DNA from 2 places in the Mesorhizobium sp. B2-4-13 genome. Region 2 is predicted to be linked to the other one. Evidence: riboswitches for the same ligand, from Rfam matches in the RefSeq annotation. Region 2 holds a riboswitch; the other holds the start of a gene.
What was found. A riboswitch is a leader RNA that binds a small molecule or an ion and turns the genes downstream of it on or off. The one in region 2 is predicted to bind S-adenosylmethionine.
Positions count from the first base shown of each region.

Region 1 (9,324 bases), on a different contig from region 2:
TGGCGGCAACCAGCAGAAGGTGGTGCTGTCGAAATGGCTGTTCGCCGACCCGGAAGTCCTGATCCTCGATGAGCCGACGCGCGGCATCGACGTCGGCGCCAAGTACGAAATCTATACAATCATCGCTCGCCTTGCTGCCGAGGGCAAAGCGATCATCGTCATCTCGTCTGAAATGCCGGAATTGCTCGGCATCACCGACAGAATCTATGTCATGAACGAAGGACGCATCGTCGGCGAGATGGCGGCAAGCGACGCCAGCCAGGAAAAAATCATGCGCGCCATTGTTCGCGGAGAAGGAAAAGCATCATGAGCACAGACAGCGCTCCCGCACCTCAAAGCGGCACCGCCGAGGACGTCAAGCAGGGTCCTCGCGTCGCCGTCTCGGCGCTGACGACGAACCTGCGCGAATACGGCCTGATCATCGCGCTGATCGTCATCATGCTGTTCTTCCAGTACACGACGTCGGGAACGCTGTTCAAACCGGTCAACCTCAGCAACCTGGTGCAGCAGAACTCGTTCATCATCGTGATGGCGCTCGGCATGCTGCTGGTCATCGTCGCCGGCTATATCGATCTCAGCGTAGGATCGGTCGCCGGCTTCATCGGCGCGCTTGCCGCCATGATGATGGTCATCTGGCCGCTCGGCATATTCAGCAATCCCCTCGTTGTCTCGATCGTCTGCCTCATCGTCGGCGGGTTGATCGGTGGCGCGCAAGGGTACTGGATCGCCTATCACCGCATACCAAGCTTCATCGTGACGCTCGCCGGCATGCTGATCTTCCGCGGCATCTGCCAGGCGCTGCTTGGCGGCGGCTCCTCGGTCGGCCCGCTTCCCGACAGTTTCAAGGCGCTGAGTTCCGGTTTCATCCCCGATGTGATCGGCCCGCTGACCCTGATCCCGCCGACGGTGAACGCGGCCGGCAAGACCGTTTTGGGCAGTGGCCTGACGCTTCACATGACGACAGTCGTGCTGGGCCTGATCGCGGTGCTCGCCTACGCCTATTTCGGCTTCAGGACGCGACGCAAGCGCGAACTCCACGGTTATGAGGCCGAGCCTTTCACCCTGTTCGTCATCAAGACCCTGGTCGGCAGCGCGCTGGCGCTCTTCCTGGTCTTCCAGTTCGCGACCTATCGGGGCCTGCCGATCGTGCTGCTGGTGATGGGCGTGCTGATCTCGCTGTTCGTCTTCGTCACCAAGCGCATGACCATCGGCCGCCGCATCTACGCCATGGGAGGCAACGCCAAGGCGGCGCAACTGTCGGGCATCAACACCGAAAGGCTGACGCTCTGGGTGTTCGTCAATATGGGCGTTCTGTCGGCGCTCGGCGGGCTGATCATCGCCGCACGTCTCGGCCAGGCCGTGCCGGCCGCGGGCCTCGGCAGCGAGCTCGACGTGATCGCGGCCGTCTTCATCGGCGGCGCCTCGGCGATGGGCGGCGTCGGCCAAGTCATCGGCGCGGTGGTCGGCGGCTTCATCATGGGCGTGATGAACAACGGCATGTCGATCATGGGCGTCAATGTCGACTGGCAGCAGGTGGTCAAGGGCCTGGTGCTGCTCGGGGCCGTGATCTTCGACGTCTACAACAAGAACAAGGCTTGAGGGCTGGGGCGAGGACTAGGAGGCATACGGGTTCTAGATCGCGAAGCTGCCGGCAGCCCGTCGGCACCAAGAAGTCCGGGGAAGGACCAGGCTCGCGAACGCAATCCGGACGAAGCGTTTCAACCGTGGCGCGTTTCCGCGCCGCGCCGGTCAGGGTTTGCCCATTGGCAGCCGGATACAGATAAATGAGAGAGGACTGATCATGCTGATCTCGCAGATTCTCGACGACGCCGAGACGATCCGTGTCGTTGCCCGCAGCGGCGGGAAGACCCGGATCATCAACGGTGCGCGCAGCGTCTATTCGCTGGCGATGGAGGCCGCCCGCACCGGCGTCGGCCTGGCCGCCCTGATCGAACGCAAGGGGCTTGGCGAGACGATCGATCTCGACGCCGCCTACAAGCGGGGGCGCCTGCTGTCGCCGATCAATCACCCCGACCCAGCGCATCTGCACCTGACCGGCACCGGGCTGACGCATCTGGGGTCGGCCGCGACGCGCGATTCCATGCACAAGAAGCTCAGCACCGACGGCGAGGAGCAACTCACCGATTCCATGAAGATGTTCCGCATGGGACTGGAAGGCGGCAAGCCTGCGAAAGGCCAGGTCGGCGTGCAGCCGGAATGGTTCTACAAGGGCAACGGCACCATGGCGGTCGCGCCTGGCGCGGCGCTCATGTCACCGGCCTTTGCCAAGGATGCCGGCGAGGAACCCGAGGTCGCCGGAATCTATGTCATCGGCGACGACGGCGCGCCATTCCGCGTCGGTTTCACCTTGTCGAACGAATTCTCGGACCATGTGACCGAGCGCGTCAACTATCTCTTCCTCGCCCATTCCAAGCTGCGCAATGCCTCCTTCGGCCCGGAGATCCTGATCGGAGACCTGCCTTCGGACATCCGCGGCACGTCGCGCATCCTGCGCGACGGCAAGGCATTGTGGGAAAAGCCCTTCCTGTCGGGTGAAACGAACATGTCCCACACCATCGCCAATCTCGAACACCACCACTTCAAATATTCGGCCTTCCGCCAACCTGGCGACGTGCATGTGCATATGTTCGGCACCGCGACGCTATCCTTCGCCGACGGCATCAAGACGGAAGCCGGCGACGTGTTCGAGATCGAGGCCGGGGATTTCGGACTGCCGCTGCGCAACCCGCTCGAGATCGAAAAGCCGGTGAAGGTGTCGGTGAAGGCGCTTTGAAGCCATGAGCGCGTGATTCCCCTCTCGTGGGGAATGGCTGGCAAGCCAGAGCGGGGCGCTGTCCCGCCGATCTAGCAATAGGTTTCCGTCACGCCTTCGGCTCTCAACAGATCGCAGGGATGAATGAGGGCAGCAACCCTTCGCGTCCCCTCTGCCCTGCCGGGCTTCTCTTCCACAAGGGCCCCTCGTGGGGGGATCGGCAGCTTCGACCTTAGCGCACGGCGCGGAAATGCTTTGACAGCTTCAGGCCCTGCGCCTGGTAGTTCGAGCCGAGATCGGTGCCGTAGAGCGCCTGCGGTCGCTTCAGCATATGCTCGTAGACCAGCCGGCCGACGATCTGGCCGTGGTCGAGGATGAACGGCACTTCGTGGCTGCGCACTTCGAGCACCGCCCGGCTGCCGGTGCCGCCGGCCGCCGAATGGCCGAAACCCGGATCGAAAAAGCCGGCATAGTGGACACGAAACTCGCCGACCAGCGGATCGAACGGCGTCATCTCGGCGGCGTAGAGCGGCGGCACATGCACCGCCTCCTGGCTGACGAGGATGTAGAACTCGTCGGGATCGAGCACCAGTTCGCCGGCGCGGCTCTTGTGGATCGGCTCCCAGAAGTCGAGGACATCCTGCGCGGCGCGCTTGTCGACATCGACGAGGCCGGTGTGGTGCTTGCCGCGATAGCCGACCAACCCATCCTTGTCGCCATTGAGGTCGATCGACAGCGCGATGCCGCCGCCGGAAATGTTCGGCGGCTCCGTGGCGACCAGCATCTCGGCACGATGCAGCTCATGCAACTCGGCTTCCGAGAGCAGCGCGTTGCCGGTGCGAAAGCGGATTTGAGACAGGCGCGAACCCGTGCGCGCGATGATCGGAAAGGTGCGCGGGCTGACCTCGAGATAGAGCGGACCGTTGTAGCCGGCGGCGATCTTATCGAACTCATGGCCCCGATCGGTCATGACGCGGGTGAAGATGTCGAGCCGCCCGGTCGAGCTCTTCGGATTGGCCGAGGCCGAAATGTCAGCCGGCAGGGCCAGACTTTCGAGCAGCGGCACAATATAGACGCAGCCGGTTTCGAGGACCGCGCCTTCGGTCAGACTGATCTCGTGCAGTTGCAGCCGATCGAGCTTTTCCGACACCTTGTGGTTGGGACCGGGCAGGAACGAGGCGCGAACCCGCCAGGCCTTTTCGCCCAATCTGAGATCAAGGCTCGCCGGCTGGATCTGGTCGGCATCGAGCGCACGCGGCGACTTCAGCGCGCCGGACCGGAACAGCGCCGAAATGTCCTGATCGGGAAGAATGCCTGTCTGCCGCAAAGTCTGGCTCCGCCCCAAGACTGGTCTCTTTCGTTGCAGGTTCTTGTTTGTTGCAGGTTCTTGCCGCAAAACCGCCGGGCACTTCTGCGGAACCTGCCTTGGTACAAACGTCTTAATGAAGCCGGCAATTGACGCAAGCGTGGCGCGGGTCTAAAGGGTCGTTATCCCGTGGTGATTTGGCCGGTCGGCTTGCAGCCACGTTAAACAAGTCGCTAAAGGACCGTCGGGCCGCAAGGCCGTATGGACCGGTTGCGACTTTCGCGGCCGGTTTTTTTGTGTCTGGAACAAAGCGATGAGCACCAAGAAGCGCAACTGGAAACCTCAGACGGCACTCGTGCATGGCGGAACCCTGCGTTCCGGCTTCGGCGAAACCTCCGAGGCGATGTACCTGACCCAGGGTTATGTCTATCAGACGGCGCAGGCCGCCGAGGCCCGCTTCAAGGGCGAAGAGCCTGGTTTCATCTATTCGCGCTACGCCAACCCGACCGTCGACATGTTCGAAAAGCGCATGTGCGCGCTTGAAGGCGCCGAAGACGCGCGCGCCACGGCGTCGGGCATGGCGGCGGTGACGGCTGCCCTTCTGTGCAGCGTCAAGGCCGGCGACCACATCGTGGCCGCGCGCGCGCTTTTCGGCTCCTGTCGCTGGGTCGTCGAGACGCTGGCGCCGCGCTATGGCATCGAGGCGACCTTGGTCGACGGCACCGATATCGCCAATTGGGAAAAGGCGGTCAGGCCCAATACCAAGCTGTTCTTCCTGGAAAGCCCGACCAACCCGACGCTGGAAGTCGTCGACATCGCCGCCGTCGCCTCGCTTGCCAATTCGATCGGCGCGCGGCTGGTCGTCGACAATGTCTTCGCCACGCCGCTGCAGCAGAAGCCGTTGCAGCTTGGTGCGCACATCGTCGTCTACTCGGCCACCAAGCATATTGACGGCCAGGGCCGCTGCCTTGGCGGCGTCATCCTGTCAGACAAGAAGTGGATCGACGAGAACCTGCACGACTATTTCCGCCACACCGGCCCGAGCCTGTCGCCGTTCAATGCCTGGACCTTGCTGAAGGGCCTAGAGACGCTGCCGCTGCGCGTGCGCCAGCAGACCGAGAGCGCCGGCAAGATCGCCGACTTCCTGGCCGAGCAGCCGCAGATCGCCCGCGTCATCTATCCCGGCCGCGCCGACCACCCGCAGGCCGATATCGTCAAGAAGCAGATGTCGGGGGGCTCGACGCTGATCTGCCTCGACGTCAAGGGCGGCAAGCCGGCGGCCTTCGCCCTGCAGAACGCCCTCGACATCGTGCTGATCTCGAACAATCTCGGCGACGCCAAAAGCCTGATCACCCATCCGGCGACGACCACCCACAAGAACCTCAGCGACGAGGCCCGCGCCGAACTCGGCATCGGGCCAGGTACGCTCAGGCTGTCGGTCGGCCTGGAGGATACGGACGACCTGCTGGAAGATATCGCCCAAGCATTGAAGGCCGCCAAATAGGTTTCGTCCAGGCAGCGTCGTCAGCAGCGATCAGGCGCTCGACGGCGTCTCCTCCAGTTCCGCCGTCTTGGTCCGGATGGTCATGGCGTTGCCGCGCCAGTCGACAGCGCCGCCGAGCCAGCCGCGCGCCCAGATGGCCGGGAGCATGACGTCCCGCGCGACCGTCGCCGCGATCATGCGCGTCGAGACGTGCCAACCCTTGGCCAGGGCCAGAGCGCATTCCGGAAGATAGAATGCCGCCAGCACGGCAATCGCGGTCGCCCAGAGACTGACGCCGGCGCTCGCCGCGGCAATCAGCGCAAGAACCAGCGGGACCGCCGCACCAGTCAGGATCTCGGGCGCGAAGAACAGCGGGAAAGTGACGCGGCGCAGGCGCGCCCAGCGGGCCTGGCGCGACCAGATTTCGCCAAACGTGCGCTGGCCGAGGGGCTGCTCGAAGGGCGCCGCAACGAGGTTGACACGCAGGCCGAGGCCGTTCACCAGCTTGGTTGCGGCGGCGTCCTCGGCGATCTCGGCGGCCAGCGCGCGGATGCCGCCGTTGGCGTCGAGCATCGGCTTGTTCCACAGCATGCTCTTGCCCTGCGCGAAGCCGAGGCCGAGCGCCTCGCCGGCATACTGCCAGCGGGCCTGCAATGTGTTGAGGAAGGCGCATTCGACGTCGGCCCAGAAACCATCTGGCCTGGAGCCGATCGGCGTCGAGCAGACAAGGCCGGTACCGTGCTGCCACGCCGCCATCATGTGCTCGACATAGTCCCTCGGCATCAGAACGTTGGAATCGGCAAGAATGACCCAGGCGTGGCGCGCCGCTTCCCAGCCTTTGACGCAATTGTTGAGCTTTGGATTGGCACTGACACGGTCGTCGCCGATCAACAGCCGGGCCGGCACCTGCGGAAACCGGGCAATCGCCCTGTTTATCAGTTTGACCACCGGGTCGTCGGCATGGGCGACGCAGAAGATCAGTTCGTAGCGTGGCCAGTCGAGCGCGAAGGCCCGTTCCAGCGTCTCATGTGTGAACGGCTCGACGCCGCGCGACGGGACGACAATCGACACCGCCGGCGATCTGCCCGCCGGCGGGGCGATCGTGGTGCGCCGTTTCAGCTGTGAAGCGGCAAGCAGGATGCTGGCAGCGTTCGAGAGGATGAGGGCAGTCGAAAGCGAGGCGGATATGAGAGTGAGTTCCATCGAGATCTGGTCACTCCGGAAGTCGGCCCGCGTCGCGGCCGTTTTCAACAGTTCGACAGAGGGCCGAGTCGCCCGGTTCGCGCACACCACCATTGTCGTGTGTCACTTAAATGACATTCTTTGCCGGCACCTGCGTTTCAATCCCAGGCGCGACAAGACGCGCACGTTGACCTGCTCACCGCGAGCGTCGAAAGTCGTCGGATTGTTTTGGAGCCGCTCATGTACCGCGCCGTGACGCGCAACATCGAAGTGCAGGTCAGGCCGTTCTATCTGGAGGATCGTTCGGATCCCCAGGAGAACCGCTACGTCTGGGGCTATCAGATAACGATCGACAACCAGTCTGACGAGTTCGTGCAGCTTCTGTCGCGCTATTGGCACATCACCGATGGTGCCGGCCGGGTCGAGGAAGTCCGCGGGCCGGGCGTTGTCGGCGACCAGCCGGAACTCAATCCCGGCGACAGCTATCAGTACACGTCCGGCTGCCCGCTCTCGACACCCTCCGGGATCATGGTCGGACGCTACACGATGCGCAACAAGCGCGGCGAGACGTTCGACATCGCCATCCCGGCCTTCTCGCTCGATCTGCCGGGGACAAGGCGCACGGTGAACTGAGGGCCGACGGTCGCGTCGCCCCTCATCCGCCCTTCGGGCACCTTCTCCCCGCAGAACGGAGAGAAGGAAAGGCTTTACTGAGCCGCAAACTCGGCTGGATCGAAGTCGTACTGCGTCGAGCAGAATTCGCAGGCGACATGGATGCCGCCATCCTCGGTGCTGTCCTTGATCTCCTGCGCTGAGAAGCCTTCGAGGATGCCACGGATCTTGTCGCGGGAGCATGAGCACTGGTCGGCCACGGGAACGCCGCCGAAGACGCGCACGCCATGCTCATGGAACAGACGATAGAGCAGCCGCTCGGCGCCGATGGTCGGGTCGATCAATTCGGTCGGCTCGATGGTGCCGAGCAAGGCCAGGAGTTCCTGCCAGGAATTATCGGCCGGATCGTGGACTTCCTCGCGCGGATCGCCGTCCCCACCCGGCAGGTCCGGAATGCGCATGCGCTCGGGCGATTGCGGCAGGAACTGCGCCAGGATGCCGCCGGCGCGCCATTGCTCGCGCGCGCCGCCGATCCCGGGCGTCAGCAGCTTGGCGACCGAGAGCCTGATATCGGTCGGGATCTGTTCCGACTGACGGAAATAGGTGCGCGCCGCGTCTTCCAGCGTTTCGCCGTCGAGCTGGACGATGCCTTGGTAGCGCTGGGTATGGGCGCCCTGGTCGATGGTCAGCGCCAGCACGCCGCTGCCAAGCAGCGTCTGCTGGGACGTCTCGCCTGCCGCGACCAGTGCTTCGAGCCGATCCGCATCGAAGCGTGCATAGGCGCGCAGTGCCGAGGGCGTGGAGAAGTCCGCGACCAGCATGTCTACAGGCCCGTCGGTACGGGTCTGCAGGATGAACTTGCCTTCGAATTTGAGCGAGGTGCCGAGCAGAACGGTCAGCACGCAGGCTTCCGCCAGCAGGCGGGCGACCGGCTCGGGATAATCGTGGCGGCCAAGGATGGCGTCGAGCATCGGCCCAAGCTGGACCGTGCGGCCGCGCACGTCGAGCGGACCGACCTCGAAGGGAACGACGTGATCGTCGCCGGCGTAGCCGAACTCGCCGAGTTTGGGGTGATGTTCAGTCACTTGATGGCTTTCCAACATGACAAAGCTCCAGGGCGCGGCCATGCGGCCCTGGTGGGCACATGCGTCCAAACGCGCTTGATTTGCGTGATGCGGCGCAGATAGGCATCGCGCCGCCGCAGATCAAGCGCCTGGGCATTTCAGGCGCCTGGGCATTTCGGGCGTCCAAGACACTTCAAGCCCCAAGACACTTCAAGCACCGAGGCACCAGGCAAGCACTGCCTTCTGGGCATGGAGCCGGTTCTCGGCCTCGTCGAAGACCACCGAATGCGGCCCGTCGATGACCTCGTCGGTCACTTCCTCGCCGCGATGGGCCGGCAGGCAGTGCATGAACAATGCATCCGGCTTGGCCTTGGCCATCAGCGCCGCGTTGACCTGATAGGGCGAGAAGACATTGTGCCCGCGAGCACGGTGTTCCTGTCCCATCGACACCCAGCAATCGGTGACGATGCAGTCGGCCTGGTCGACGGCTTCCTCGGGCGAGCGGGTGAAATGCAGCTTGCCGCCATGCGCCTTGGACCAGTCGACATGCTTCTGCGCCGGTTCGCTGCCTTCGGGCACGGCGACGTTGAGATTGAAGCGGAACCGTGCCGAGGCCTCGAGCAGCGAGTGCAGCACATTGTTGCCGTCGCCGGTCCAAGCAATCGTCTTGCCGGCCACCGGACCGCGATGCTCCTCGAAAGTCATGATGTCGGCCATCAGCTGGCAAGGGTGGGTGTCGTCGGTCAGTCCGTTGATCACCGGAACGGTGGCATTCTCGGTCAGCTCCAGCAGCCGCTCATGCGAGGTGGTGCGGATCATGATCGCATCGACATAGCGCGACAGCACCTTGGCGGTGTCGGCGATTGTCTCGGAGCGGCCGAGCTGCATCTCGGTGCCGGTCAGC
Region 1 covers NZ_VFVB01000001.1:664,269-673,592, reverse strand. Annotated here, with positions in the region: gene mmsA (multiple monosaccharide ABC transporter ATP-binding protein) at 1-310, shown strand, start outside; gene mmsB (multiple monosaccharide ABC transporter permease) at 307-1,599, shown strand; gene araD1 (AraD1 family protein) at 1,802-2,794, shown strand; gene FJ936_RS03245 (2'-deoxycytidine 5'-triphosphate deaminase) at 3,006-4,100, opposite strand; SAM riboswitch at 4,259-4,336, shown strand; gene FJ936_RS03240 (O-succinylhomoserine sulfhydrylase) at 4,393-5,583, shown strand; gene FJ936_RS03235 (ceramide glucosyltransferase) at 5,614-6,765, opposite strand; gene apaG (Co2+/Mg2+ efflux protein ApaG) at 6,985-7,377, shown strand; gene FJ936_RS03225 (Hsp33 family molecular chaperone) at 7,452-8,483, opposite strand; gene argF (ornithine carbamoyltransferase) at 8,631-9,324, opposite strand, start outside.
Region 1: linked by a shared signal. The riboswitch ahead of FJ936_RS03240 (O-succinylhomoserine sulfhydrylase) and the one ahead of FJ936_RS20425 (homoserine O-acetyltransferase) in region 2 are both predicted to bind S-adenosylmethionine.

Region 2 (9,324 bases):
GGCGACGATCCGGTCGGCGATCTGCTGATTGCCGGGATAGAGGCCGAGGGCGTCGATTGCAGCCATGTACGCCGCGTCAGCGGCGCCCGCTCGGCACTGGCCTCGATCCTGGTCGATGCGCATGGCGAGCGGATCATCGTGCCTTTCTACGACGCGCGCGCGCAGGCCGATCCCGAGGTTTTGCCGTTCACCGACATAACGGCATTCGACACCGTACTGGCCGACGTGCGCTGGCCGGGCGCCGCGGCGCTTGCCCTTAAGACGGCGCGGGCCGCCGGCCGCCCAGCCATACTCGATGCCGATACCGCGCCCCTGGCGGTGCTGGAACGATTATTGCCGCTGGCCTCGCACATCGTCGCCTCGGAGCCGGCGGTCCGCATCATATGCGGCCACGCGCTGGATCTGGAGACCGCCTGCATCGATTTGGCGTCCCGCACCGATGCGTTCGTCGCGGTCACCGGCGGCGCGGCGGGTACCTGGTGGTTCGACCGAAGCGCCGGATCATCCCGCCATGTCGAGGCACCGAGGATCAAGGCGGTCGACACGCTGGCCGCCGGCGATGTCTTTCATGGCGCCTTTGCCGTCGGGCTGGCGGAAGCCATGGCGGTCGAGCACGCACTGCGCTTTGCCAGCGCGGCCGCCGCGCTCAAGTGCCTGCGCTTCGGCGGCCGGCTGGGCGCGCCGGATCGGGCGGAGACGCTCGCCATGATGGCAACGGCCTGGCCGGTTGAAATCACCTAGCTCTTTGCCGGATGCTCGACCGCCTGGCGGCCAAAATCGGGCGCGTCGATATCCTGGCCCGCCTCGATGATCGAGCGGCGCACGGCGCGGGTGCGGGTGAACAGGTCGAAGAGCTTGTCGCCGTCGCCCCAGCGGATGGCGCGCTGCAGGAACGCCAGGTCTTCCGAGAACCGCGCCAACATTTCCAGGATGGCATCCTTGTTGTGCAGGCACACGTCCCGCCACATGGTCGGATCGGAGGCAGCCAGACGCGTGAAATCGCGAAAACCGGAGGCGGAATATTTGATCACTTCCGTCTTGGTCACCGATTCCAGATCGTCGGCGGTGCCGACGATGTTGTAGGCGATGATGTGCGGCAGATGCGAGACGATGGCCAGCGTCATGTCGTGATGCTGCGGGTCCATAGTGTCGATGTTGGCGCCGCAGCGGCGCCAGAATTCCGACAGCCGTTCCAGCGCTTCCGGATCGGTGCGCGGCACCGGCGTGAAGATGCACCAGCGGTTGTCGAACAGGTCGGCAAACCCGGCATCCGGGCCGGATTTTTCGGTGCCCGCCAGCGGATGGCCAGGAATGAAATGGACGCCTTCAGGCACATGCGGCTGCATCTGCGCGATGACCGAGGCCTTTGTCGAGCCGACATCGGTGAGGATCGCCCCCTTTTTCAGCGCCGGCGCGATTTCCTCCGCTACAGCGCCGGATGAGCCGACCGGCACGGAGACAATGACCAGATCGGCATCGCGCACCGCGTCCCCGGCATCGGTGGTGTAGGAATCGCCAAGGCCCAGTTCCTCGGCTCGCTTGAGCGTTGCCGCACTGCGCGTCGAGATGGCGACATGGCGAGCCAAGCCCTCGCGTCGGATGACGCGGGCCAGAGACGAGCCGATCAGGCCGATACCGACCAGCGCGATCTTTTCGAACATCGGTGATGCCATGGTGTTCCAGCTCTTTAGACGTTCTAGCTTTTCAGGAATGTCGTGAGCGCGGCGACAACGCCGCGATTGGCCTCTTCAGTGCCGACGGTCATGCGAAGCGCGTTGGGAAAGCCGTAACCTGAAACGCGCCGCAGAATATAGCCGCGCGCGCTCAGATAATCGTCAGCCGCCGCCGCGGAATGCTTCTGATCGTCGGGAAAATGAATGAGCAGGAAATTGCCGACGCTCGGCGTCACGCGCAGCCCAAGTCTGGTCATTTCGCCGCTCAGCCAGGTAAGCCAGGTCTCGTTATGCGCCACGCTACGCTCGACATGGGCACGGTCGCGGATCGCGGCGATGCCGGCCTCGATCGCTGTCGCATTGACGTTGAAGGGGCCGCGTACACGATTGATGGCGTCGACGATATGCAGGGGACCATACATCCAGCCGATGCGCGCGCCGCCGAGCCCGATCTTGGAGAAGGTGCGGGTCATCACCACGTTCTCGGCGCTGCCGGCCAGCTCGATGCCGGCTTCGTAATCGTTGCGGCGGACATATTCGGCGTAGGCCGCGTCGAGCACCAGAAGCACGTTTCCCGGCAGTCCGGCATGAAGGCGGCGCACCTCCTGGAACGGCACATAGGTGCCGGTCGGGTTGTTGGGATTGGCCAGGAACACGATTTTCGTGCGCGGCGTCACAGCCGCCAGCATCGCATCGATGTCGGCGCGCTCGTCGGTCTCCTTTACAGTCACCGGACCTGCACCCGCCGACTGGATGTAGATCTTGTAGACCATGAAGGCGTGGGCGGTGATGATGGCCTCGTCGCCCGGCGCGAGATAGGTCTGCGCCAGCAGGCCGAGGATCTCATCGGACCCATTGGAACAGATGATGTTCTGCGCATTTAGGCCATGCACCTCGGCGATCGCCTCCCGCAGACGCCGGGCAGTGCCATCGGGATAGATGTCGAGTTTGGCGGCGACTTCGCGCGCGGCCTCGATCGCCCTCGGCGACGGACCAAGCGGGTTCTCGTTCGACGACAGTTTGTAGACCTTGGCGACACCGGCCGGCGCCGTGCTCTTGCCTGGCACATAGGCGTCGATGTCCATGATACCCGCGCGCGGGGTTGGACGTGCCTGATTCGATGTCTGGTTCATTTTTGCAAAATCCGTCGAAAGTGCCTCCTGTTGGAGGCCGCAGCGGAAATACAAGCCATGGCCGATAATGTCGAGTGGTGGCAGAAGGAGCCCAGATGCCGGGTAGTGTCTCGGTTTGACTGGGCGTCTACTCCTGCCTCAACCACCAGTCTGACGCCCAAAATCCTAAGCCGAGCACAATCAACGTAACCGGCCAATAAGCGATCGCCCAGGTAAAGCCGATGATCGCCGCCCATAGGAAGCCCCCTCCATGGCGTTCTCCCATGAAAACTTGAAGGATAAGCACTCCCGCGAGTAACAGGCCGACCCATCCAAGAATGAGAAGTTTAACCTTCAGGACGCGTTCCCCCTTGCCTTCCGCGAGGTATAGGCGGTTTCGCCTGTGCGTCAAATCACCAACGACGTTCTCAATTTCAAACTGAGACACTCCCAGACGCCAGCATTGACGGCAGGGCGGGCGAGTTCTAGAAGGGCAGCGACAGTTCCGTGGTGATTTGGCCGGTCGGCTTGCAGCCACGTTAAACAACTTGCTAAAGGGCCGTTTGCATCCTGTGACCGGCTTTGCAACGGCAATGCCGGTTTTTTGTTGTCCGCGGCCTATGCGTGGATCAAGGTGTGAGATGGATGTTATGGCCGCTCCGCGCGCTGGAAAAACCAACAACGAGGCCGACAACCCGTCGAGCCCGCTGTTGCGCTTCGGCCCAGACAAGCCGCTCAAGCTCGACGCCGGCACGCTGCTGTCACCGTTCCAGATCGCCTACCAGACCTATGGCACGCTCAACGACGCCCGCTCCAACGCCATCCTCGTCTGCCACGCGCTGACCGGCGACCAGCATGTCGCCAGCACCAACCCGGTGACCGGCAAGCCGGGCTGGTGGGAGGTGCTGATCGGCCCGGGCAAGATCATCGACACCAACCGCTTCTTCGTCATCTGCTCCAACGTCATCGGCGGCTGCCTCGGCTCCACCGGCCCGGCCTCGACCAATCCCGCGACCGGCAAGCCCTACGGGCTCGACCTGCCTGTTATCACCATCCGCGACATGGTGCGCGCGCAGCAGATGCTGATCGACCATTTCGGCATCGAGAAACTGTTTTGCGTGCTCGGCGGCTCGATGGGCGGCATGCAGGTGCTGGAATGGGCGTCGAGCTATCCCGAGCGCGTCTTCTCGGCGCTGCCGATCGCCACGGGGGCGCGTCATTCCTCGCAGAACATCGCCTTCCACGAGGTCGGCCGGCAGGCCGTCATGGCCGACCCGGACTGGCATGGCGGCAAATATTTCGAACACGGCAAGCGCCCGGAGAAAGGGCTGGCGGTGGCGCGCATGGCCGCCCATATCACCTATCTGTCGGAAGCCGCCCTGCACCGCAAATTCGGCCGCAATTTGCAGGACCGCGAAGCGCTGACCTTCGGCTTCGATGCCGACTTCCAGATCGAGAGCTATCTGCGCCACCAGGGCATGACCTTCGTCGACCGCTTCGATGCCAACTCTTATCTCTACATGACGCGGTCGATGGATTATTTCGACCTCGCCGCCGACCATGGCGGCCGGCTGGCCGACGCCTTCGCCGGCACGAAAACGCGCTTTTGCCTGGTGTCCTTCACATCGGACTGGCTGTTCCCGACAGAAGAGAGCCGCTCCATCGTCCACGCACTCAACGCCGCCGGCGCCTCGGTATCCTTCGTCGAGATCGAGACCGATCGCGGCCACGACGCCTTCCTGCTCGACGAGCCGGAACTGTTTGCCGCCATCAACGGCTTCATCGGCTCGGCCGCGCGCGCCAGGGGGCTCAGCGCATGACCCCGAAAAGTTGCAGACGTTTCGGATCAAGCTCGTGCGCCAAACAGAACGGCGAAGCCATGACCCCGAAAAGTTGCAGACGTTTCGGACCAAGGCCATGCGCCGTCCACGAGGCGAAGCCATGAGCGTCAACCGCAGCCAACGCGTCGACCTCGAGGTCGTCGCCAACCTCATCCCGCCGCAATCGCGTGTGCTCGACGTCGGCTCGGGCGACGGCTCATTGCTCGAATTGCTGCAGGACACCAAGCAGGTCGACGGTCGCGGACTCGAGCTGTCGCAGCGTGGCGTCAACGAATGCGTGGCGCGCGGTCTCAGTGTCATCCAGGGCGACGCCGACACCGATCTCGAATTCTATCCCGACAAGGGCTTTGACTTCGTTGTCCTGTCGCAGACCCTGCAGGCCACCCGCAACCCGAAGCTGGTGCTCGACGAGCTGCTCAGGATCGGCAACCGGGCGATCGTGTCTTTCCCCAATTTCGGTCACTGGCGGGTGCGCCTGTCGCTGTTCGTCAAGGGCCGCATGCCTGTGACCAGCGACCTGCCCTATTCCTGGTACGACACGCCCAACATCCACTTCTGCACGATCCGAGACTTCGTCAATTTGTGCGAAGAGCTTGGCGCGACAGTGGAGAAGGCGACCGCGCTCGACGCCAACGGCCAGAAGATCGGCCTGTCGATGCCATGGTGGTTCTGGAATTTCTTTGGCCAACAAGCAGTGTTCCTGCTGAAGCGATAATGAAATGGGCGCCGCCCGCAGGCGCAACTGCCAATCCTTGAGGGTGGCCGCGCGTCTTTCAGCGGGTGCGAAAGTGTTGCAGTTGAAGCGCCATGAGCTGGAATTTATCATGCCTGGTCGGTCGAACGACGGCACGACGGGGTGACATGGCAGGTTGTTTTTTGTAGCGTCGCACCGAATCCGATGAGGCCCATCCAGGGGGAAGTCCGATCCATTTAGCCATCCCGATGATCAAAGGACCTGGCGCGAAGGGTGTTTACGCGCTGGAGGCGACCGACGTGATATGATCGGGAAGACCGAACAGGCGCCCCTCGTCACGGTGATCACGCCCACTCACAACCGGCGCGAAACAGTGCTCCGCGCCGTCGAAAGCGTGCTTTCCCAGAGCATGCCGCGATTTGAACATATCGTCGTCGACGATGGTTCGACGGACAGGACCGAGGCGGCGCTCGCCCGCATCCATGACCCCCGGCTGATCTATGTCGGCGCGAAGTGGCGCGGCGCCAATGCCGCCAGGAATGCCGGCATCGAGCTAGCCCGGGCGCCCGTGGTGACTTTTCTTGATTCGGACGATCTCTTCCTGCCGCACCGGCTCGAACGGACGCTGGCATGGTTCGACGACAATCCAGCGCTCGAAGTCCTGCTCTCCTCATATGTCTCGGTGAAGGGTGGCCGCGGCACCGCCTGCGTTAACCGCGGCGCTTTCCTGAACCCGCCAATGCTGGAGCGGGCGGTGGTCGCGCAGACGGCCTTCATAGCCGGATCGGCTATAACAGCCAGACGCGAGGCTTTGCTGGCCATCGGCGGCTATGACAGCGACATTCCCCGGATGCAGGACCGCGAGCTTCTGCTGCGCTTCGCACAGCGCTTCGGCGCGCAATTATCGGAAGATATCGACTGGACGAAGCACAATTCGCAGAATTCGATTTCAGGCCGCAGGGACGGCTATGTCGAAGCCTACGCGATCCTGATGAGTAAGCATCCGCACATCGCTCGCTCCTACCCCCATGTCCCTCCCTTTATGATCACGCGGCAGATCATCGCCGATATTCTCCGGGGGCGAATACCACAGGCATTTGCAGGATACATGGCCAACCGCTCGTCTGATGCGCTTGGTTATTCATTGCCGGAACTGATCAACGGTTATCTCCACGGCCGCCGCTGGCGGCGCGACCTCTACGACGAAGTTCGTGGCAAGTTTGGAATTCCACCGGCCTGACCGGCGACAGCTCAGCGATCGAGCACGGCGCGTTGCAGGGCGCATTCCTTCTCGTCCGGCAGCGAGATGCCGACCGCCAGGGCCTTGGCGGCCAGGCAACGGGCCGCAACGGGGGAAAAACTGCTACTTCCTGTGGTGGAGGCTTGCCGCGGCTGGCGGCGGCTCGATGGCACCCGCCCTGACGTGGGCAGGTTTCAGCGCGGGCGCGTCGGAATCCTTAACGATCGTCAGGGAACGCGGGAAGAACTGATTGTTGTGCTGGCCGCGCCCGATGTTGATGATCGCGGTGCCGGGCAGGCGCTTCTCCAGCAGCGACAGCACGCGCCGCAGCGAGGGTCCGTCGAACGCATCCATGGCTTCGTCGATGATCACCCATTTTGGCTGTCGCAAGGCGAGCCTGGCCACGCCAAGCAATCGCTGTTCGTCATCGCCCAACTCATGGTCCCAGCGTCCGACGCGGTCGAGCGACGACGACAGCCGTCCAAGACCGACCTCGGCAAGCACCGCTGAAATGTCGGCGTCGTTCGCCGGCGCATGCCCGTTCGGGTGATTGAGGACCTCGCGCAGCGTGCCGGCTGGCAAATAGGGCACACGCGGCACGAAGATGATGGTTTCACCCGCCGGCAGGCCGATCCGCCCGCTGCCCCACGGCCACAGCCCGGCAATGGCGCGGAAGAACAGCGTCTTGCCGGCGCCCGGTTCACCGGTGATCATGACGCGCTCGCCGGCATGGATTTCGACATGCTGGTCGGCGAGCTTGGTGCATCCGTCCGGCGATGCCACCTGAAGCTTCTCGAACGTCAGGTTGCCATTGGCGTTGTCGGCGAATTCGATGCGCTTCTCCTTGTCGTGCAGCACATCGGTTTCATCGAGCGCGATGCGGAAGTCGGCGACACGCATCAGCGTGGCGCGCCAGTCGGCAATGCTGCCGATGTTGTTGATGAACCAACGCAGGGAGGAGTGGACCTGGTTGAAGGCCCCGACCGCCATCATCAGCCCGCCAAAGCTGATATCCCCCGAGAAATAGACCGGCGAGGCGACCAGGATCGGCGCCACGACCGTGATCCAGCCATAGGTATCGGTTACCCAGGATAGATTGATCTGGGCGGTGTAGATGCGCCGCATGGCGCCCAGCACCGTGCCGAGGTCGAGTTGCAGCCGTCGCTTGGCGTCATCCTCCCCACGGTACAGCGCGATGGCATCGACATTCTCGTTGACGCGCACCATCGAGGAGCGCAGCTCCGCTTCGCGCGTATAGCGGTCGCTGTTGAGGCTGATGAGCGGCCGCCCGACCAGCCAGCTCAGCCACGAGGCGGTACCGGCATAGAGGAACGCGGCCCAAACCATGTAGCCCGGTATCGCCAGCGACCAGCCGTTGACGTGGAAGACGAAGCCCGAAGACAGTTCCCACAGCACACCGACAAAGGACACGAGCAGGATGAACGACTGCAGCAGGCCGACACCAAGATCGGTCGACAGGTCCGAGAGATGCGCGGCATCCTGTTGCATGCGCTGGTCGGGATTGACGCCGATGGCGCCGGCATTGGCCAGCCGGAAGGCGCGCGCCGGCCGCATCCATTGGTCGATCAGGTCCAGCGTCAGCGCCTCGCGCAACTTCAGCCGGATCATCTGGTTGAGCCAGGTCTGGCCGATATTGAGCACCAGCAGTCCGCCGGCGATCATGGCAAAGACCATCAGCTGATGCAGGAAGGCCGCCATGTCGCGGCGCGCGAGGGCATCGTAGAAGGGCTGGTTCCAGCGGTTGAGCAAGACCTGGCCGATCGACGTCGCGATAATGACGCCCATGATGCCGAGCGACGTCCACAGCAACCACTTGCGAACCGGCGATCCGATCAGCGCCCGCTTGATCGTCGCCACCTGATCGCGCAGGCTGCTGGCGACGGCGACCGGCTGAATGGTGGCCTGATTGTCCAATTGATCAGCCATGGCCGAGGTCCTTGCGTTCAGTAGCGAAGCTGAAACCGGATGAAGGGAGCCGACGGCGGCAGCCCCTCAACCACTCCGCGAGCCCAGCACGACAGATAGGTCGGAAAGACGCGGCGCGATGCAAGTTTCCATCGCGATCACGAAGGTGTCACTTGCCGGGGCGATGCCACACCCCTTGCCTCGGCCCGCCGGCCGAGCCGTGTCGCGCCATGCGGCGACAGCACCGGCACGAAGACGCGGCGGGACGCACGCTGGGCCACCGGCACGCCTTGATAGAGCCGTTTCTGCGCTTCGACGACAATGACGCCGGAAAAGATCGGCCACAGCCTCCGGCCGGCGCGCTCCAGCACATTGTGGAAGCGCATCATGAAACGCCGCCGCGATGGCGGGAAGAACAGCGCATCCGACCAGGCGGCGGGCGTGAAATTCGCCTCACGCAGCAATTCGGTGAGCTGCCCGCGTGAGAAGGGCCGCCCATTGCCGAACGGCGTATGTTCGAAGCGCGCCCAGACACCGCGCCGGTTTGGCACGACGATGACGACGCGCCCGGCCGGCGACAGCACCCGCCAGATCTCGTTCAGCGTTTCACGCGGGTTTTCGACGTGTTCGAGCGAATGGACGAGCAGCATGCGGTCGATGCAGGAATCGACCAGCGGCAGTTCCTCGTCGAACACCAGGGCCGTCGCCGTTGGCCCGGCCGCCGGCCAGACCACGGCGCCCTGGGTCGCTGGCATGAAGGCGAAGACCCGCTCGGCGTCGGTGCCGAAGCGTTCCAGCCAGGGCAAGGTATAGCCCAGGCCGACCAGCCGCTCATTGG
Region 2 covers NZ_VFVB01000007.1:223,369-232,692, reverse strand. Annotated here, with positions in the region: gene FJ936_RS20445 (sugar kinase) at 1-741, shown strand, start outside; gene FJ936_RS20440 (prephenate/arogenate dehydrogenase family protein) at 738-1,673, opposite strand; gene hisC (histidinol-phosphate transaminase) at 1,697-2,806, opposite strand; gene FJ936_RS20430 (hypothetical protein) at 2,934-3,233, opposite strand; SAM riboswitch at 3,283-3,360, shown strand; gene FJ936_RS20425 (homoserine O-acetyltransferase) at 3,436-4,605, shown strand; gene metW (methionine biosynthesis protein MetW) at 4,727-5,341, shown strand; gene FJ936_RS20415 (glycosyltransferase family A protein) at 5,625-6,560, shown strand; gene FJ936_RS20410 (ABC transporter ATP-binding protein/permease) at 6,684-8,507, opposite strand; gene FJ936_RS20405 (methyltransferase domain-containing protein) at 8,645-9,324, opposite strand, start outside.